2 regions of the Chryseobacterium vaccae genome follow, and region 2 is predicted to be linked to the other one. Evidence: riboswitches for the same ligand, from Rfam matches in the RefSeq annotation. Region 2 holds a riboswitch; the other holds the start of a gene.
The links. A riboswitch is a leader RNA that binds a small molecule or an ion and turns the genes downstream of it on or off. The one in region 2 is predicted to bind thiamine pyrophosphate.

Region 1: it holds a riboswitch for thiamine pyrophosphate, as region 2 does, so the genes downstream of both, thiS (sulfur carrier protein ThiS) here and thiM (hydroxyethylthiazole kinase) in region 2, are expected to answer to the same signal.

What each region holds. Positions count from the first base shown of each region.
Region 1 covers NZ_VSWH01000001.1:3,059,816-3,068,713, forward strand. The annotation lists gene FW768_RS13860 (thiazole synthase) at 1-6, opposite strand, end outside; gene FW768_RS13865 (thiamine phosphate synthase) at 93-707, opposite strand; gene FW768_RS13870 (thiamine phosphate synthase) at 727-1,314, opposite strand; gene thiC (phosphomethylpyrimidine synthase ThiC) at 1,311-3,122, opposite strand; gene thiS (sulfur carrier protein ThiS) at 3,135-3,341, opposite strand; TPP riboswitch at 3,400-3,496, opposite strand; gene FW768_RS13885 (RluA family pseudouridine synthase) at 3,648-4,328, opposite strand; gene FW768_RS13890 (hypothetical protein) at 4,335-4,652, opposite strand; gene panB (3-methyl-2-oxobutanoate hydroxymethyltransferase) at 4,656-5,471, opposite strand; gene FW768_RS13900 (Crp/Fnr family transcriptional regulator) at 5,535-6,248, opposite strand; gene FW768_RS13905 (heavy metal translocating P-type ATPase) at 6,338-8,716, shown strand; gene ccoS (cbb3-type cytochrome oxidase assembly protein CcoS) at 8,826-8,898, shown strand, end outside.
Region 2 covers NZ_VSWH01000001.1:4,413,589-4,422,486, reverse strand. The annotation lists gene FW768_RS20265 (hypothetical protein) at 36-479, opposite strand; gene FW768_RS20260 (alpha/beta hydrolase family protein) at 546-1,388, opposite strand; gene FW768_RS20255 (T9SS type A sorting domain-containing protein) at 1,463-2,716, shown strand; gene FW768_RS20250 (HipA family kinase) at 2,732-3,505, shown strand; gene FW768_RS20245 (DUF3037 domain-containing protein) at 3,492-3,875, shown strand; gene FW768_RS20240 (alpha/beta hydrolase) at 3,900-4,934, shown strand; TPP riboswitch at 5,461-5,554, shown strand; gene thiM (hydroxyethylthiazole kinase) at 5,621-6,418, shown strand; gene thiE (thiamine phosphate synthase) at 6,415-7,050, shown strand; gene thiD (bifunctional hydroxymethylpyrimidine kinase/phosphomethylpyrimidine kinase) at 7,047-7,880, shown strand; gene tenA (thiaminase II) at 7,867-8,517, shown strand; gene FW768_RS20215 (TonB-dependent receptor plug domain-containing protein) at 8,608-8,898, opposite strand, start outside.

The DNA of each region.
Region 1 (8,898 bases), 1.4 Mb from region 2:
ATTCATATTCAATTATTTGCTTTTTCTAAAATCATCCCCTAATCTCAATTTTCATTTACAGCGGGTAACGGAAAATTGAGTTTATTCCGATTTTATATCATTACTTTTTTAAAATCTTCAATCATTGACGGCTGTCTGGTAATCTCCCCTGAAACTGCAGCTCCATAAATACCGATCTGCTGCAAGGGTAAAATATCTTCAAGGGTAACGCTGCCAATTGCAAAGATCTTCGGGATCTCCAATGATTTTTCTTTTATATTTTCAATGATGCTGCGATATCCCTCAAAACCAAGAACAGGGCTCAGCTTTTCTTTGGTAGCCGTAAACCTTAAAGGGCCCAGACCAATATAATCACATGGCTCATTCATCCTTTGAAGAACATCGGTTATGGTGTTGGCTGTCCCTCCTATTATTTTATGATCACCCAAAATCAGCCTTGCTTTTTCAACCGAATCATCATTAAGCCCTAAGTGAACTCCGTCTGCATCGGTTTCTTTTACTAATTGGATATGGTCATTAATGATAAGAGACGCACGGTATTCTGAACACAGCTTCTTTGAAACTTCACAGAGGTTAATCAATTCATTTCCCTGAGCATTTTTCCACCGGACCTGAACCCACTGTATCCCATTATCCAGAGCATTCCGGATATTAAGCTCCTGCTCTTTTCTTGTATTTCCCTGTGATATGTATTGTAATTTTTCCATTGTTGATTCATTATTTCGATTACAAAAGAGAATTTTTCCTGCAGTTTTCAAAGGTTTGTAAAGAATGATTACTCTCCCAGATTCCGCCCAGCAGAGCCACTCCGTCCACTCCATAATCCAACGCTTCTCTGATATTATTTTCATTGATTCCGCCCAGCGCAACCAGTTTTACATCAGGATTGCTCCGAGAAGATATTTCATGAATGGTTTTCGTATTTTCACCATATCCTTTTTTCGAAATACTTGGAAAAACCGGGCTGATAAAAGCATACTCCCATTCTTTGTCCAGCTTATTGAAAGCTTTAATATCATGAACAGATGTTGAAAGAATACCTTTACCGATGTATGTTTGATGCTCTCCATTCAACCGTGCTGTTTCCCTGAAATGAAGACGTGAGATATTATACTCGTCAGCCACTTCATAATGACTGTGCAATACCAGCTGAGGATAAAAAAGTCTGTCGATCCCATTAAGAAAATCCAGCATTCCATTCATCCCGATAAAAGGTTTTCTGATGTGGAGCAGTTCCAGTCCTTTCCGGAACAGTTGATTAATCATTTTCGTTTCATCAGGAATCATCAGTTCAGGAGTGATAACAATGATCATATATAAATTTCCTTTCCTTTTTCTATAAACTCCTGAGATTTGCCCAGCATTCCTTTCTCGGCAGACTCTCTGATTTCCTGAGTAATTTTCATGGAACAGAACTTGGGTCCACACATCGAACAGAAGTGGGCAATCTTTGCGCCTTCCGCCGGAAGGGTTTCATCATGATAAGCTCTGGCGGTATCCGGATCTAGTGAAAGGTTGAACTGATCTTCCCATCGGAATTCAAATCTTGCCTTGCTTAATGCATTGTCTCTGTACTGTGCGCCGGGATGTCCTTTTGCCAGATCGGCCGCATGAGCCGCCAGTTTATAAGTAATGACTCCATCCTTAACATCTTTTTTATTGGGAAGTCCCAAATGCTCCTTTGGTGTTACATAACACAGCATGGCACACCCGAACCATCCAATCATTGCAGCGCCAATTCCTGAAGTGATGTGATCGTAGCCCGGGGCAATATCTGTTGTTAACGGGCCTAAGGTATAAAACGGCGCTTCGTGACATTCTTTCAGCTGTTTATCCATATTTTCTTTGATCATGTGCATCGGGACGTGACCGGGACCCTCAATCATGACCTGTACATTGTGTTTCCAGGCTATTTTCGTCAGTTCACCTAAAGTTTCCAGCTCAGCAAACTGTGCAGCATCATTAGCATCGGCAATGGATCCGGGACGAAGACCATCTCCTAAGGAAAAAGCCACATCGTATTTCTTCATGATCTCACAGATCTCTTCGAAATGGGTATACAGGAAATTTTCCTTATGATGATAAAGGCACCATTTTGCCATGATGGAACCGCCTCTTGAGACGATTCCGGTCACTCTGTTAACCGTTAAATGAATATATCGAAGCAGAACTCCCGCATGAATGGTAAAATAAGATACTCCCTGCTCTGCCTGTTCGATAAGGGTATCTTTAAAAACTTCCCACGTCAGATCTTCAGGAATTCCTTTTACTTTTTCGAGGGCCTGGTAAATAGGAACGGTACCGATAGGAACCGGGCTGTTTCTTATGATCCACTCTCTTGTTTCGTGAATATTTTTTCCGGTGGAAAGATCCATAATGGTATCTGCACCCCAACGGCATGCCCAGACCGCTTTTTCAACTTCTTCTTCAATGCTTGACGAAACAGCGCTGTTTCCAATATTCGCATTGATCTTTACAAGGAAATTCCTCCCGATAATCATGGGTTCACTTTCCGGGTGGTTGATGTTATTCGGAATTATTGCTCTTCCCGCTGCAATTTCATCTCTTACAAATTCAGGAGTGATCTTGCTTTTGGGAGTATTGGCTCCGAAACTGTTTCCTGAATGCTGAAAAGCCATTTCTTTTAAAACCGATTGCAGCTGTTCAATTCTTTGATTTTCGCGGATCGCTACATATTCCATTTCCGGTGTAATGATACCCTCTTTTGCATAATAAAGCTGGGTTACTTCTTTCCCTTCTCTGGCCACTTTAGGATTGTGGTTATAGGAAAAACGCAATTCATCAAGACCGGTGTCTGCAAGGCGGGTCTTTCCGTATTCTGAAGTGATACTGTCCAGAACATGAACATCTTCCCTTTCAAGAATCCACTGTTCCCGGATTCTCGGTAAGCCTTTCAGAATATTAATCTCTGAACTTTCATCGGTATAAGGTCCCGAGGTATCGTAAACCGTTACCGGAGGATTATCTTCAAGAGTACCATTGGTGAGTTTTGTAGGGCTTAACTGGATTTCGCGCATAGCGACCCTTACAGGATGTATTGTGCCTTCCACATAGACTTTCTTAGAGTTGGGAAAAGGCGAACGTGTGATTGAATGAGCCATAACTGTATTTTATTAGCCGCCCTGGGCAGCTGTGATGATTAATACTGAATCTTTATCATTGAGAATGGTCTCTGCCCAGGCGGACAGCGGAATAATACGGTTGTTGAGGGCTACGGCAATTCCTTTTTTCTTTCCGGGGAGTTCCATAGCCATTAGTGCTTCCAGATTTTCGGGAAGTACAGCAAATGTTTTTCGGGTGTGGTTGATTGTAAGTTCCATTCCTAATAATTTTAAATATACTTTAGGAATGGCTGTTATTGTACAATAGAATGCACAGCAAAAGTCACCTACTTTTCCCTACGCTGGTATGATCCAGATCAGGTTCAAAGGGTAAAGTCTCAGTCTGTTGTTCACAGACACCCCTAAAGTATGGGACGAAGTTAGTTATTTTTTCAGAACAGGCAAAATTTAGTTTTTAAACAAAAACCATCAACAAAATAATATTTTATTGATGCAATTCATTGCACATTAAATACAAATAAAAGAATGCCATAAAAAAACCTGCAGAAAATTTGCAGGTTTTTTTTATTCATCACAAGCTCTCCAAACGGCATCATTCTGTGGAACGGGAGCGGTAATCTCTATTTTTTCCTTGGTAACCGGGTGAATAAACTCCAGTTTTCTCGCATGAAGATTAATTCCTCCATCCGGGTTGGAGCGGGGAGAACCGTATTTAAGATCTCCTTTGATGGGCACTCCGGTTTTAGAAAGCTGGGCACGGATCTGGTGATGCCTTCCTGTTTCCAGATCAATTTCAAGAAGCATATAATTATCCAGTGTTTTGATCACATGATAGGTTAAAATTGCCTCTTTTGCACCATCTGTAGCTTTGGGAAATACGATTGCTTTGTTGTTCTTTTCGTTTTTCTTTAAATAATGAACCAGCCTTTGAGTTTTCGGGATCATTTCCTTACCCACTATTGCCCAATAGGTCTTTTTAATTTCCCTGTTTTTTACCATCTGGGTAAGACGGGAAAGCGCCTTGGACGTTTTGGCATAGATTACCAGACCTGAGGTGGGCCGGTCTATACGATGAACAAGACCGAGGAAAACATTCCCCGGTTTGTTATCTCTTTTTTTTATAAAATTCTTGATGGTCTCTAATAATGATTCATCACCGGTCTTATCACCCTGTACAAGCTGACCGACTTTTTTATTGACCACCAGAAGATGGTTGTCTTCATATACAATCTGCTCCTCCATCATCTGAATTTATCTCGGTCTGTTGGCCAATGAAAGGATAATTCCTCCTAAAAGCCCCAACGTTTTAATCGCTGAAAGTTTTGAATCATCCGGCAGAAATGCTCCTACAATACAGATCAATGCTGCGCCGTACATCGCATACGACAGATTTTTGTTTAAAAATAAAGGTGCCTGAATAAAGAAGCTTGCCCCTATCAGTACATAAAACACCTTTCTTGAAAGAAGATGATTGATTTCCGGAGAAAATAAATTAAACCAGCCTACAGCAAGACAGATCAGTGCTGCAATAGACAATATTCCCTGAAGTGATTTCTGTTGATTGTTCATAGATTAATAACTTTCACTTTCATTTGGAAATTCAACACTTTTCACATCTTTCACATATTGGGAAACGGCTCCTGTAATTTCAGTATAAAGATCAAGATATCTTCTCAGGAATTTAGGACTGAAACCTTTGTTCATCCCCACCATATCATGATATACCAGAACCTGTCCGTCACAGTCTGCTCCTGCACCGATTCCGATGGTAGGAATAGAAATGCTTTCGGTAACTTTTTTAGCTAAATCAGCCGGAATTTTTTCCAATACAATGGAGAAACATCCCAATTCTTCTAAAAGCTGTGCATCAGCAATCAATTTTTCAGCTTCCGCTTCTTCTTTTGCTCTTACTTTATAGGTTCCGAATTTATAGATAGACTGGGGCGTTAATCCCAGATGTCCCATTACCGGAATCCCAGCATTGATGATCTTTTTAATGGATTTGGAAATTTCTTTTCCTCCTTCAATTTTTACGGCATGTGCACCGCCTTCTTTCATCATTCTTACCGCAGACTCCAATGCTTTTTCAGGATTACTCTGATAAGTTCCGAAAGGCAAATCTGCTACAACCAAAGCTCTGTCGGTACCTCTTACCACACTTTGAGCATGATAGATCATCTGATCCAATGTAATTGGGAGTGTAGTTTCAAAACCTGCCATTACATTCGCGGCAGAGTCTCCGATCAAAATGGCATCCACACCTCCTGCATCTACCATTTTAGCCGTGGTAAAGTCATAAGCGGTAAGCATAGTTATTTTTTCCTTGTCGAATTTCATTTTACGCAAGGTTTCAGTTGTAACTTTTTTAATTTCAGAGTGAACAGACATAATGTATCTATTTTTTAAAAGTTAAAAAGTCGGCTTGCGCCGACTTGAATTTTTGTATGATTTTTATAAAACTACGTGACCTAGTTTCATGAGTTTGTCGTGATTCAGGATTTTGATATTTCTTCCATCTACTTCAATGAGATTGTCTCCTTTAAATTCAGAGATCAAACGGATGGCACTTTCGGTAGCAGTACCGATAATGTTGGCAATTTCTTCTCTTGTTAAAGAAATTTTGATGAACCCTTCCGGATCTACACCTAACTTCTGTTCCAGTAACAGTAATATTTCCGCTAATCTTTCTCTAACGGTTTTCTGAGCAAGGAAAGTAATGGTATTAGATGACTCTCCCAATTCGTAAGAAATTTTCTGAAGCATCACAAAAGACAACTGCGGATCTACCTCAAGAAGGTACATAAAAATATCTGCAGGCAGGAAAATGCATTCAATATCTGTCATGGCCTCAGCTTTTGCCTGGAAATTTTCCCCGCAAAGCAATGAACGATAGCCGATAATGTCCCCTTCTTTAATAAATCTTAAGATCTGATCTTTGCCGAAAGCCCCTGATTTGGATAATTTAGCGGCCCCTTTTTCCAGAACAAACACTCCCTTTGGTGTTTCTCCATCCTCAAAAATGGTATCATGTTTCTGAAAACTCAGTCTTTTTTTGCCGTTAATATATTTTTCAAAATCTACACTGGAAAGTCTTTCCTTAAAAGATTTATCATTAAAAACTCTGGCGAACCTCTCTTCAATTGCAATCTGTTGTTCCTGCGACATTTTATATGACATTTATCACAAAAATAGAACTTTTTAACTCGATAAACAAAAAAAATTGTTATAATTTTGTAGTTCAATATTTTAGGGAGGTGAGCGAGAACTGTTTTCATTGTGGTCAAGGTATAGAAAAAGAGAGAATTCTGTTTGATGAAAAGACTTTCTGCTGCAATGGCTGCAAGTCTGTATACGAGATTCTGAATACCAATAATTTAAGTAATTTTTACGAGCTTAATAAAAGAGCAGGAATCCGTCCAAGTGATGAAAGCTCTTCACAGTTTGATTATCTTGACACTCCGGAGATCTTCGAAAAGGTCACTGATTTCTCGGAAGGAAACACCAGCCTTGTCACTTTCAAAATCCCAGTAATTCACTGTTCATCATGTATATGGCTATTAGAAAGCCTTCATACCCTGAACAAAAATATTAATTACTCCCAGGTTAACTTCACCCGCAAGACCTTACAGATTTCATTCAACCATAACGATTTCAAATTAAGCGAACTAGCTAATTTTTTAACCAATTTAGGTTACAAACCTGTCATCAGCCTTGAAACAGCAGATAAAAATGTAGATCATCTGGACAAATCACTGTTGGTAAAATTTGCGATTGCCGGATTTGCTTTCGGAAACGGGATGTTCCTTGCGTTCCCGGAATATGTAGGTGGAGAAGATTATTGGATGGAACATTATAAAGGTCTTTTCAGAGTTCTTATGTTCCTGCTGGCCTGCCCGGTTGTCTTCTATTCAGCTTCGGATTATTATAAATCAGCGTGGTATGGGCTGAAGAACGGAATTGTTAACATTGACGTACCCATTGTATTGGGGATCTTTGTTCTGTTCGGAAGAAGCGTCTATGAAGTAGCCACCAATTACGGTCCCGGATATTTTGATACTTTGTGCGGACTCCTCTTCTTTATGCTGATGGGGAAAATTTTCCAGAAAAGAACCTACAGTGCGCTTTCTTATGATAGAGATTACAAATCCTTCTATCCTATTGCTGTTACCAAAGTTGATTTTGAAGGAAAACAGGATAATATTCTTCTTTCTGAAGTTAAAGTAGGAGACCGGATTTTAGTAAGAAACCAGGAAATCATTCCTGTAGATGCCATCCTGATTAATGGGGAAGGAAATATCGACAACAGCTTTATTACCGGAGAAAGTGTAAGCATCAGTAAACAGCCCGGAGATAAAATTTTTGCAGGAGGAAAACAAATCGGATCTTCATTGGAACTTGAAGTCATTAAAGATGTCGATCAGAGTTACCTTACCCAGCTATGGAACAAAGAAGCTTTCAAAAAGCATGAAACGGGGCTTGATACGCTGACTAACAGCATCAGTAAATATTTCACATTCATCATTTTAGGCATTGCCGTGATAGCCGGAACGTATTGGGCTTTTATCGATCTGGAGAAAATGTTCCAGGTAATTTCTGCCATCCTGATCATTGCGTGCCCTTGTGCTCTTGCTCTATCTGCGCCGTTCACTTTCGGCCACATTATGAGGATATTAGGGCGGAATAAATTTTACGTAAAAGACACTCTTACGATTGAAAAAATCGCTAAGCTTGATACGATTGTTTTTGACAAGACCGGAACGATTACCCATCGTAAAAAATCAAACATCAGATATGAAGGTGCTGAAATTAGTGAGTTCGATACTCTAAATATCAAAACTCTATTAAAAAACTCCAACCACCCACTTTCAAAATCACTATACGAGTTCATTGAGGTGAGTGATGATTATTTCACCGTTGAAAACTTCAAAGAAATTTCCGGAAAAGGCTACGAGGCCGAAGTACGGGGAAATCTTTACAAAATTGGTTCTGCACGATATAACAACCAGGAACCTAAAAACCTGGAAACTGCGGTCTATATTAGTAAAAATGGTGAATTCTTAGGGAAATTTATTTTCAAAAACGAATATCGTCCAAAACTGAAAGAGCTCTTCACAAAACTTACTGATTACAAAATATTCATCCTGAGCGGGGATAATTCATCAGAGGAAAAACAGCTTAAGGAGCTTATTCCTAACTTCAAAGGAATGGCTTTCAACCAAAGCCCGGAAGACAAACTGAATTATATCAAAACCCTTCAGGATCAGCATATGAAAGTGGCCATGCTTGGAGATGGTCTTAACGATGCCGGAGCATTGAAGCAAAGTAATGTAGGAATTGCTATTGCTGATGATACGAACAGCTTTACTCCATCTTCCGACGTGATTATGAACGGTGAAAAAGTGGTCACTCTGGATAATTACCTGAACGTTTGCAAAGGCTCTATCACCATTGTAAAAATGACATTCATAATCAGCTTCCTTTACAATATTGTTGGTTTAAGTTACGCAGTTACAGGTCATATGCATCCGCTCTTCGCTGCAATCATCATGCCAATCAGTTCCATTACTGTTGTTACATTTACTACACTTGCTACCTGGATTTTAGGCCGGAAACATTTCAAAAAACAGGCTTAAAGCCTCTTATTTAGACTGATTTTAAATTAGCTGAAATCGGCATTTCGTGATGAATGTCATTATTTTTCACTAAATTTGAACCCCGAAAATAGGTTAATTTTGTTGTCCAATGGATATTCTATATTTAATGATCGTCTGCAGTGTTTCTTTAGCTGCGATCTTCCTGGTCGTATTTATAGTGT
Region 2 (8,898 bases):
TTTTCACTCCTTTTTTATCAAAAAATAGAAACTTATTATCTTGTTTTCAGTTCTTCACTGACTTCTATTTTGCCTTTTTCAGCATACTCTTTCACTTTGCCGTCTCTGTCTATTAGAACATTCAGGTTATCATTTTTAGCATCAAAATAAATAAATGCATAATATCCCGGACAATTATGCTGCATACATCCGTTGGCTCTGTATACTTCATTTTCCGCTTTAATAGGGCTTACAACATTGAAATTTTTAACCATTTCATCATAATCGGCTCCCATAAGCTTTTTAAGTCTGTCGGTTAATTCTTTGTCCTCAAAGAGGTTAATATCAGTCGGATATTTGCCTACGTTCTTAGTCAGGATATTTTGTGCCAGTACAACTTCCTTAACGGTTTCAGCAGGAGCTGTTTTAGGTACCTCTTTTTTACATGAAACAGCGGCCAGCAATGAAAATGCGGCAACGCATACCATTAATTTTTTCATAATTACTTTTAATAGGGTGATTACTATTTTTTAGCGTATCGCTTCAAACTTTGTTCCAGACAAGTTTTATTTTATATTTTTTTGGATAAATTCAATACATTTTTCTGTAACGGTATTCAGGTGTTCCGGAAGTCTGTTTTCTATCCACGGTTCTTTTGATCCGAAAGTATGATTTGCATTTTCTACTAAAAAGAGTTCAGAATTCGGGTTGAGAATATGAAGATGTTCAGCATTTTTCACACTCACACTTTCATCATCTGTTCCATGGATAACCAGCACGTAGGCTTTTGCCATTTCAGTTGCTCTTTCCACATCAAAACGGTGAATATTCTGTTCAAAGTTTTCATAAAACTGATAGTAATGAGGCATCTCCTGTCTGGTACGCCCGTTCAGGACATAATACACTCCGTTTTTCTTCCAGCTTTCAAGAGCCTCATCTTTCGGGAAGCGTTCCAGAGTATCTACACTGGCAAGGGTAATCAGCCCGTTGATCCTCTCATCTTCATACGTTTTAATAATAGAAATCCCTCCTCCCCTGCTATGACCGATCAGAATGATCTTCTGATCATCAACTTTAGGATGATGACTAAAATAATCGATAACCACCCCTAAATCGGAAAGTTCTTTAGAATAATTATTATTTCCGAAGGCTTCCAGGTCAGCAAAATTACGGGGGTCATCTACCGTTGTACCGTTATGGGAAAAATTAAATTTCACAAAGAAAAAACCGGCTTCCGCGAACTTTTCAGCCATAAGCCTCCAGGCTCCCCAATCTTTATAGCCTTTATAACCATGAACAAAAATGACCAGCGGTAGTTTTGCATCGGTTTCAGAATAAAAAGCATCAGCCAGAAATGTCTTAGTATCGGGATTTTCCAGCTTTATATTAAAGTCTTTTATCAATTTCATAAATAAACATTTGATTTACTGTATTATATTTTGAATAACAGTTATATTTGTAATATCCACTCTAAATTAAATATATGAAAAAAACACTACTCTTTTTATTTTTAATTTCATTTTCATTCATCTTCAGTCAAACCGTAAAACGAGTTTTCTTTGTAGGAAACAGCTATACGTACACCAATAATCTGCCGGAGCTGGTAAAATTGATCGCAGCTTCTACCGGAGATGGCTTAGCCTACGAAAGCCACGCAATAGGCGGATCCCGACTGAAACAGCATGCACAAAATCCGGACGTTACTTCAGTAATCAACCAGGGAAACTGGGATTATGTAGTCTTGCAGGAGCAAAGCCAGATTCCTTCTTTCCCTAATTCATACATCCAAAATGAAATGTTTCCCTATGCAAAGCAGCTTGCAGAACTGATAAAAAGTACCAATGCCTGCGGAAATCCCATATTTTTTATGACATGGGGCTACAAAAGCGGAGATGCAACCAATTGTGCCAATGGTAATACAGCGGTATGTACTTATGAAGGGATGGATGATCTGATCTCTACCCGATATACAGAAATGGCCAGCCTTAATGAAAGCCTTATTTCTCCCGTTGGAAAAGTCTGGAGAATGATCCGACAGCAGCATCCGGAAATGGAACTTTATTCTTCAGACGGATCACACCCAAGCTATTTAGGTTCAATGGCAGCAGCTTATACTTTCTATACCCTGATATTTAAGAAAGATCCCGAACTTGCCTCTTTCAATGGAAACCTTACTACTATGGAATCGCAGGCTATAAAAAGTATTGTAAAAAATATCGTTTTCAATGGATTGGATACATGGTTGGTCAGTACCAATGATGTTCCTACACGGTTTACCCACACTATATCCGGAAATTCCGTACAGTTCACCAATCAAACACAAAATGCAACGTCTTTTCTATGGAATTTCGGAGACGGAACGATTTCAACATTGGAAAACCCTCAACATACCTATACTTCTACTGGCAATTATCAGGTGAGTCTCACCACCAATGCATGCAATAAAAGCTCAATAAAAACTAAACCTGTAGCTATTCAGACGCTTGGAACAAAAGAACAGAATATACCTTCCATTCATATTTACCCTAATCCGGTACAGGATTTCATCAACATTGATACCTATGGGAAAATTTCAATGATCTCATTGACAGATGCTGCAGGACGGATGCTTCGTTACAAACTTGAAAAAACGGTTTCAGGATATACTATTCCTTTGAATCATCTTTCCTCCGGAATGTATCTGCTAAAATATAAAGCGGGAGAAACGGAATTCACTAAAAAGATTCTGAAAAAATAACCTTATTTTTGCTGAATGCTGGATTTAAGAACAGTAACCGTAATGCGTTACATCCTTCCCCTGAGGGAAGGCGGCTCTCTTCCTGCTTTGGCAGAAGCTGACGATGATTTTAAATATGTACTGAAATTCCGTGGTGCCGGCCATGGAGTAAAAATGCTGATCTCCGAACTTTTGGGCGGAAAGATCACAGAAGCTTTAGGGCTGAAGATCCCTGAACTGGTACTGGTTAACCTGGATGTAGATTTCGGAAGAACGGAAGCCGATGAGGAAATCCAGGATCTTTTGAAATTTTCAGAAGGCCTGAATCTGGGGCTTCATTATCTTTCCGGTTCTATTACCTATGACCCCAGTGTGAAGATCGATCCGCTTCTGGCCTCTAAAATTGTATGGCTGGATGCATTTATTACGAATATAGACAGAACATTCCGAAATACCAATCTCATGATGTGGCATAAAGAACTCTGGGTGATAGACAACGGAGCTTCTTTTTACTTCCACCACTCATGGCAGAATTTTGATGCAGCAGCCAAGACACCGTTTAAGTATGTAAAAGATCATGTACTGCTCCCACAAGCCAAAATGCTGGATGAAGCAGATGCATTTGCCCATACTGTATTGAATGATACTCTTTTCAGAGACATCGTCAATCTGATCCCTGAAGACTGGCTGCATTGGGATGATGCTGATGAAACTCCTGAAGAGATCCGTGAAATCTATTTCCAGTTCCTGAAAACCAGACTGGAAAATTCCCCAATCTTTGTAAACGAAGCCAAAAATGCAAGAGGATAAAATATACGAATACGCCGTGATACGACTGGTGCCTAAAGTTGAAAGGGAAGAATTTTTCAATATCGGGCTGGTAATGTTTTCTAAAAAAGAGAAGTTCATCCGTGTGGAATTCTACCTGTGTCCTGATAAATTCAAACTGATGCACAGCAAACTCGATTATGAAGATATTATCCACAATCTGGAAAGTTTCAAAAAAATTGCTGAAGGCGGCAAAGACGGCGGACCTATTGCCCTTCTGGACATTCCTGAACGTTTCCGCTGGCTGACGGCTGTGAGAAGCTCTGTTCTACAGACTTCCAGACCACATCCCGGAAAATCCAAAGATCTGGAGACCACCTTTGGTAAGCTTTTTGAGGAGTTAGTAAAATAACACATTCCTTAAAAAAAGTTTATTATGTATTCAAGAATTAATAACATATCACTTTACAGGTTTTTTACAAACCTGTTTTTTATTTTATTTTTAAGTTTTTCACAGTCTTTTTTTGCGCAGACTTTTTCACAATCTCCAATTCAGGCTCCGCGCGTAAAGAGTTCCCTGCTTCCGGAAATAGCATCGGTTTCCGAAGATATTGTATACAAAACCAATAGAAAAGGAAGTCCTGTTGCTCTGGATCTTTATGTTCCTAAAAATACTTTCACAGAACGGTTTCCGGTTTTAATCTACGTTCACGGAGGTGGATGGATAGAAGGTGATAAAATGATCCTTGCCGATGATTATGTTGAAAATACCATTAAAAAACTGATCGCCAGACAATATGCAGTGATCAGTATCAACTATACGCTCCTGAATGATAACACTCATTTCCCTTTACCATTAGAAGATACTAAAGATGCCGTAAGATGGGTCAGGAAAAATGCGGAGAAATATAATTTTGACGTCAATAACATCGGACTTTTCGGAGCTTCAGCAGGAGCTCATCTTTCACTGCTTGCGGCCTATACTCCTGATAACACTTATATCGGCAGCCCGGAACTTTCATCTTATTCTGCAAAAGTGAATTATGTGATCGATCATTATGGTCCGGCAGATCTTAATAAACTTTTTCATACCAGTGCGGGTACTATTCCGGTTTCTATCATCGGAATGATCTCTAAAAAGATCATCAGCCTGCAGCAGAATCTGGTAAAAGGACTTTCAGGATATGATATCAACAAAGATCAGCAAAAAGCCATAGAATACTTAAAAACCATATCGCCTGTTAATTTCGTTTCTGATGGAGTTCCTACTTTGATTGTACAGGGAAATAAGGATACGGTAGTTCCTTTAAGCCAGTCTAAAAAGCTGCATAGGAAATTGAAAAGAGCAAAAGTTCAGACGTCTTTAATCGTCATTAATAATGGTGTACACAGTTTTTCCACAACTGATAAAGCCTATCTGGACCAAATGGTAGATCAGATGGTAGATTTTATTGTTTCCCAGAAGAAATAATGCACTGAAGGGCTTCTTAAAAGTTTTTATTTCCCACAGATCCCACAAATTTCACAGATGCTTGTGCTTTTAAAACTCAAAGATTGAGCAAGTTTTCTGTTGGCTTAACGCAATGGCACAAAGATTTTAATTATTATAATGTTTTTAGGGCGCAAGAAAATCAAAGATTTTAAGCTATCTTTTTCAGTTGTGTTCAATTATTTATGAATTAAAACAGCCGAAGGTTAATCCACAGCTTCATCGAACCAACGCAGTTGATTCTACTCTTTGCCTCCTGAAATATGCAGTATCAAAAATAATCTTTGCGTGAAAGAAAAATTTTAACCAATCTATTTTATTTTTCTGATAAAGCAGATTACGCAGATTTTTTTGTCCTGTTGAATTAACAGGATTCGTTGAAGGCTAAAGTTTTCATCTTCTATTTTTTTAATTGAGATCAGTTTTTATTGAAAAGGACTGGATACTCCTGAAAGAAAGGAAAATGCATTGCCAGTTTTTTGCCTGCTCTGATAATTTTTATACATTTGTCTTGCTTTAGGGGTATTCTGAAAAAGAATTGAGAGAGTCCCTTTGAACCTGATACGGCTTACACCGACGTAGGGAAAAGCAAAAATACATTGCCCGCAGTGTATCTTTTGTCTGGATTTCTCCTGAAGCTATTTTTTATTTTATTCTAAATGATAACAATGGAAAAAATACTTTGGGAACAGGTACAGCTTGTCAGACAAAAATCTCCTCTGGTTCACAGCATTACCAATTATGTCGTTATGAACAATACAGCCAATGCTCTTTTGGCTGCAGGAGCTTCCCCCATTATGGCGCACGCAAAATCTGAGATCCGCGAAATGGTTAATATTGTCCATTCCGTAGTTATTAATATCGGGACCCTTGATGAATACTGGACAGAATCTATGCTCATCGCTGCTGAAACCGCCCATTCCATCAATAAACCATGGATTCTGGATCCTGTAGGAGCCGGAGCTACTTCATATAGGGATGATGTTTTACAACAGCTTTTACAATATCAACCTTCGGTAATCAGAGGGAATGCTTCTGAGATCATTGCTCTTGCAAAGGCTAATACTACAATAACAAAAGGAGTAGACAGTACCGCACAAAGCAATGAAGCTGTACACGCAGCACAGATTCTCGCAGAACAATATCATACAACAGTCTGTATTTCCGGGGAAACAGATATTATTTTAAACGGAAAACAGGAAATTCATATCAAAAACGGACATCCGATGATGACCAAAGTAACGGGTCTCGGCTGTTCTGCCAGTGCATTAACAGGTGCTTTTGCTGGGATTCAGGAAGATAAGGCCATCGCCACCGCTGCGGCAATGGCATTGCTGGGTATATCGGGAGAACTGGCTGTCCGGGAAAGTAAAGGTCCTGGAAGTCTTCAGGTCAATCTTTTGGATAAATTGTACAACATTACTGAAGAAGAATTTTTCAGCCATATAAAAATTGAACAGAAATGAGCCTTTCTTCTTTTCCTTATCAGCTATATCTGGTTATTTCCGAGGCAGACTGTGCCGGAAAAAATTTTCTTGAAGTAGCTGAGCAGGCCATTCTTGGAGGGGTTGATGTTATGCAGCTGAGAGAAAAAAACAGCAGCACTGCTTCATTTCTTAAGAAAGCACAGCAGCTTATTGAAATTACAGAAAAATACAATATTCCGCTCATCATTAATGATAATATTGAAGTAGCGGAAAAAGTAAACGCAGCTGGAATTCATGTAGGTAACAGTGATGCCTCACCTGTTTATCTGAGACGACAGCCTCTCATTCAGAATAAAATGATCGGTTACTCTATTGAATACCTTTCACAGCTTGAAAACGAACAGACTTCAGTGTCTGATTACTTAGGAATAAGCCCTGTCTTTAAAACCTCAACCAAAACGGATACCATAACGGAATGGGGACTTGAAGGAGTGGCAAAGATCAGAAACCTTACTGATAAACCATTGGTTGCCATCGGTAATATTCATCTGAGAAATGCAAGAGAAGTTATCAACGCCGGTGCGGACTGCATTGCTGTTGTTTCTGCGATTTGCAGTGCTCCCCATCCTCAAAAGGCAGCCTATGAATTAAAAAATGAAATTTTAAAATGAAAAAATATAAATACCCATCCGTATTGACGATTGCCGGATTTGACGGAAGCGGCGGTGCAGGCATTCAGGCTGATATTAAAACAGCTTCTGCTTTAGGCTGCTTTTCCACATCGGTACTAACTGCTTTACCGGTACAGAATACACAGGGAGTAAGAAAAATATATCCTGTTCCTGTAGAAGCGGTGGCAGATCAGATCGAAGCCATTCTTGATGATATTTTCCCTGATGCTATTAAAATCGGAATGGTTCATACTCCTCAATTGGTGGAAACCATTGTCTCTACTTTAGCCAAATATAAAAAAACACCCCTTGTATTTGATCCTGTCATGGTAGCTACAAGCGGACACCGTTTGATTGAGAAAGAGACCATCACCGCCATCATTGAAAAACTTTTTCCGATAGCAGATGTTATCACTCCGAATATGGATGAAGCCGCAATTCTGGCTGATACGTCTGTTCATACCCTTGAAGATTTATACATGGCAGGGGAAAAGATCAAAAAGCTGGGTTGTAAAAGCATTCTTCTTAAAGGCGGACATCAGGAAACCTCAACGATAACTTCATTGTATTACGATGAAAATGAACAGTATCGTTCTTTTGAAACGGTAAAATTCGACACCAATAACACCCACGGTTCCGGTTGTACCCTGTCCTCTGCCATCGCTGCCTATCTTGCGCAGGGTAAAACTTTGTATGATGCCGTTTCTTTGGGACAACAGTATGTATATCAGGCTATAGAAAACGGAAAAGATGTACAAACCGGCTTTGGAAATGGTCCGCTGAATCACTTTTTTAATCCTCAAAAACTTATCAAAAATGAAATGGTCTGAACACACCTGGCAGGTTATAGAAGAACGGTATCAATCTATTCTGGATATGCCTTTTATTAAAGAATTATCAAACGGTACCCTTCCTCAGGAAAAGTTCCGCTTTTATATGGCTCAGGATTCTTTATATCTTGAACACTTTGGGCGGACACTTTCATTAATTGCTGCAAAAATTCAGGATATTCATGAAGTACTGGCTTTCATGAGGTTTGCTGAAAATGCTATTGTGGTAGAAAATGCCTTACATGAATCTTATTTCGTGGATTTTGGCGTTACGGATAAAGGTATTTTACAGCCTGCCTGCCATCATTATATCCATTTTCTGAGAAGCACTGCCGCTCTGGAAGCTATAGAAGTGGCTATTGCTGCAGTATTGCCCTGTTTCTGGATTTACAGGGAAGTCGGGAATTATATTTTAAGCCTGCCTAAGACCAATCATAATCCTTACCAGAAGTGGATTGATACTTATGGCGGTGATGAATTTTCCGTGGCTGTAGATCATGCTATCGCGATTTGTGATAAAGCTGCTAAAAACAGTACGGAGGAAACCCGGAAAAAAATGACCGAAGCATTTGTCATGTCATCAAGAATGGAGTTTCATTTCTGGGAAGCTGCCTATAATTTGAAAATGTGGAAATAATTCAGAGAAAATATCTGGATTCCAGATTACAAAACAAACAGGTCCTCAAAAGGGACCTGTTTTAATAATAATAGAAAGTGAAAAAAAATATTAAAAGTTGAAACTAAGTCTGGAGAACACATATCTTCCGTTCTGCCCGAACTGTGAAGTAGAACGCGAATACACAAACTGATCATTGTTGGTAGATGCAGTAAGGTTTCTGGTTGGATAAATATCGAACAGGTTATTTACCCCTACAGTCAATCCTACATTTTTTGTAAACTGATAGGCTAGTGAAAGATCCGTAATAATTTTGGCCGTGATCTGCTGGTGCTCGTTAGGCCCCACAATTCCATCGCCATTGGCATCAATAATATCTGCTCCGGTTACTTTTCCGAAATA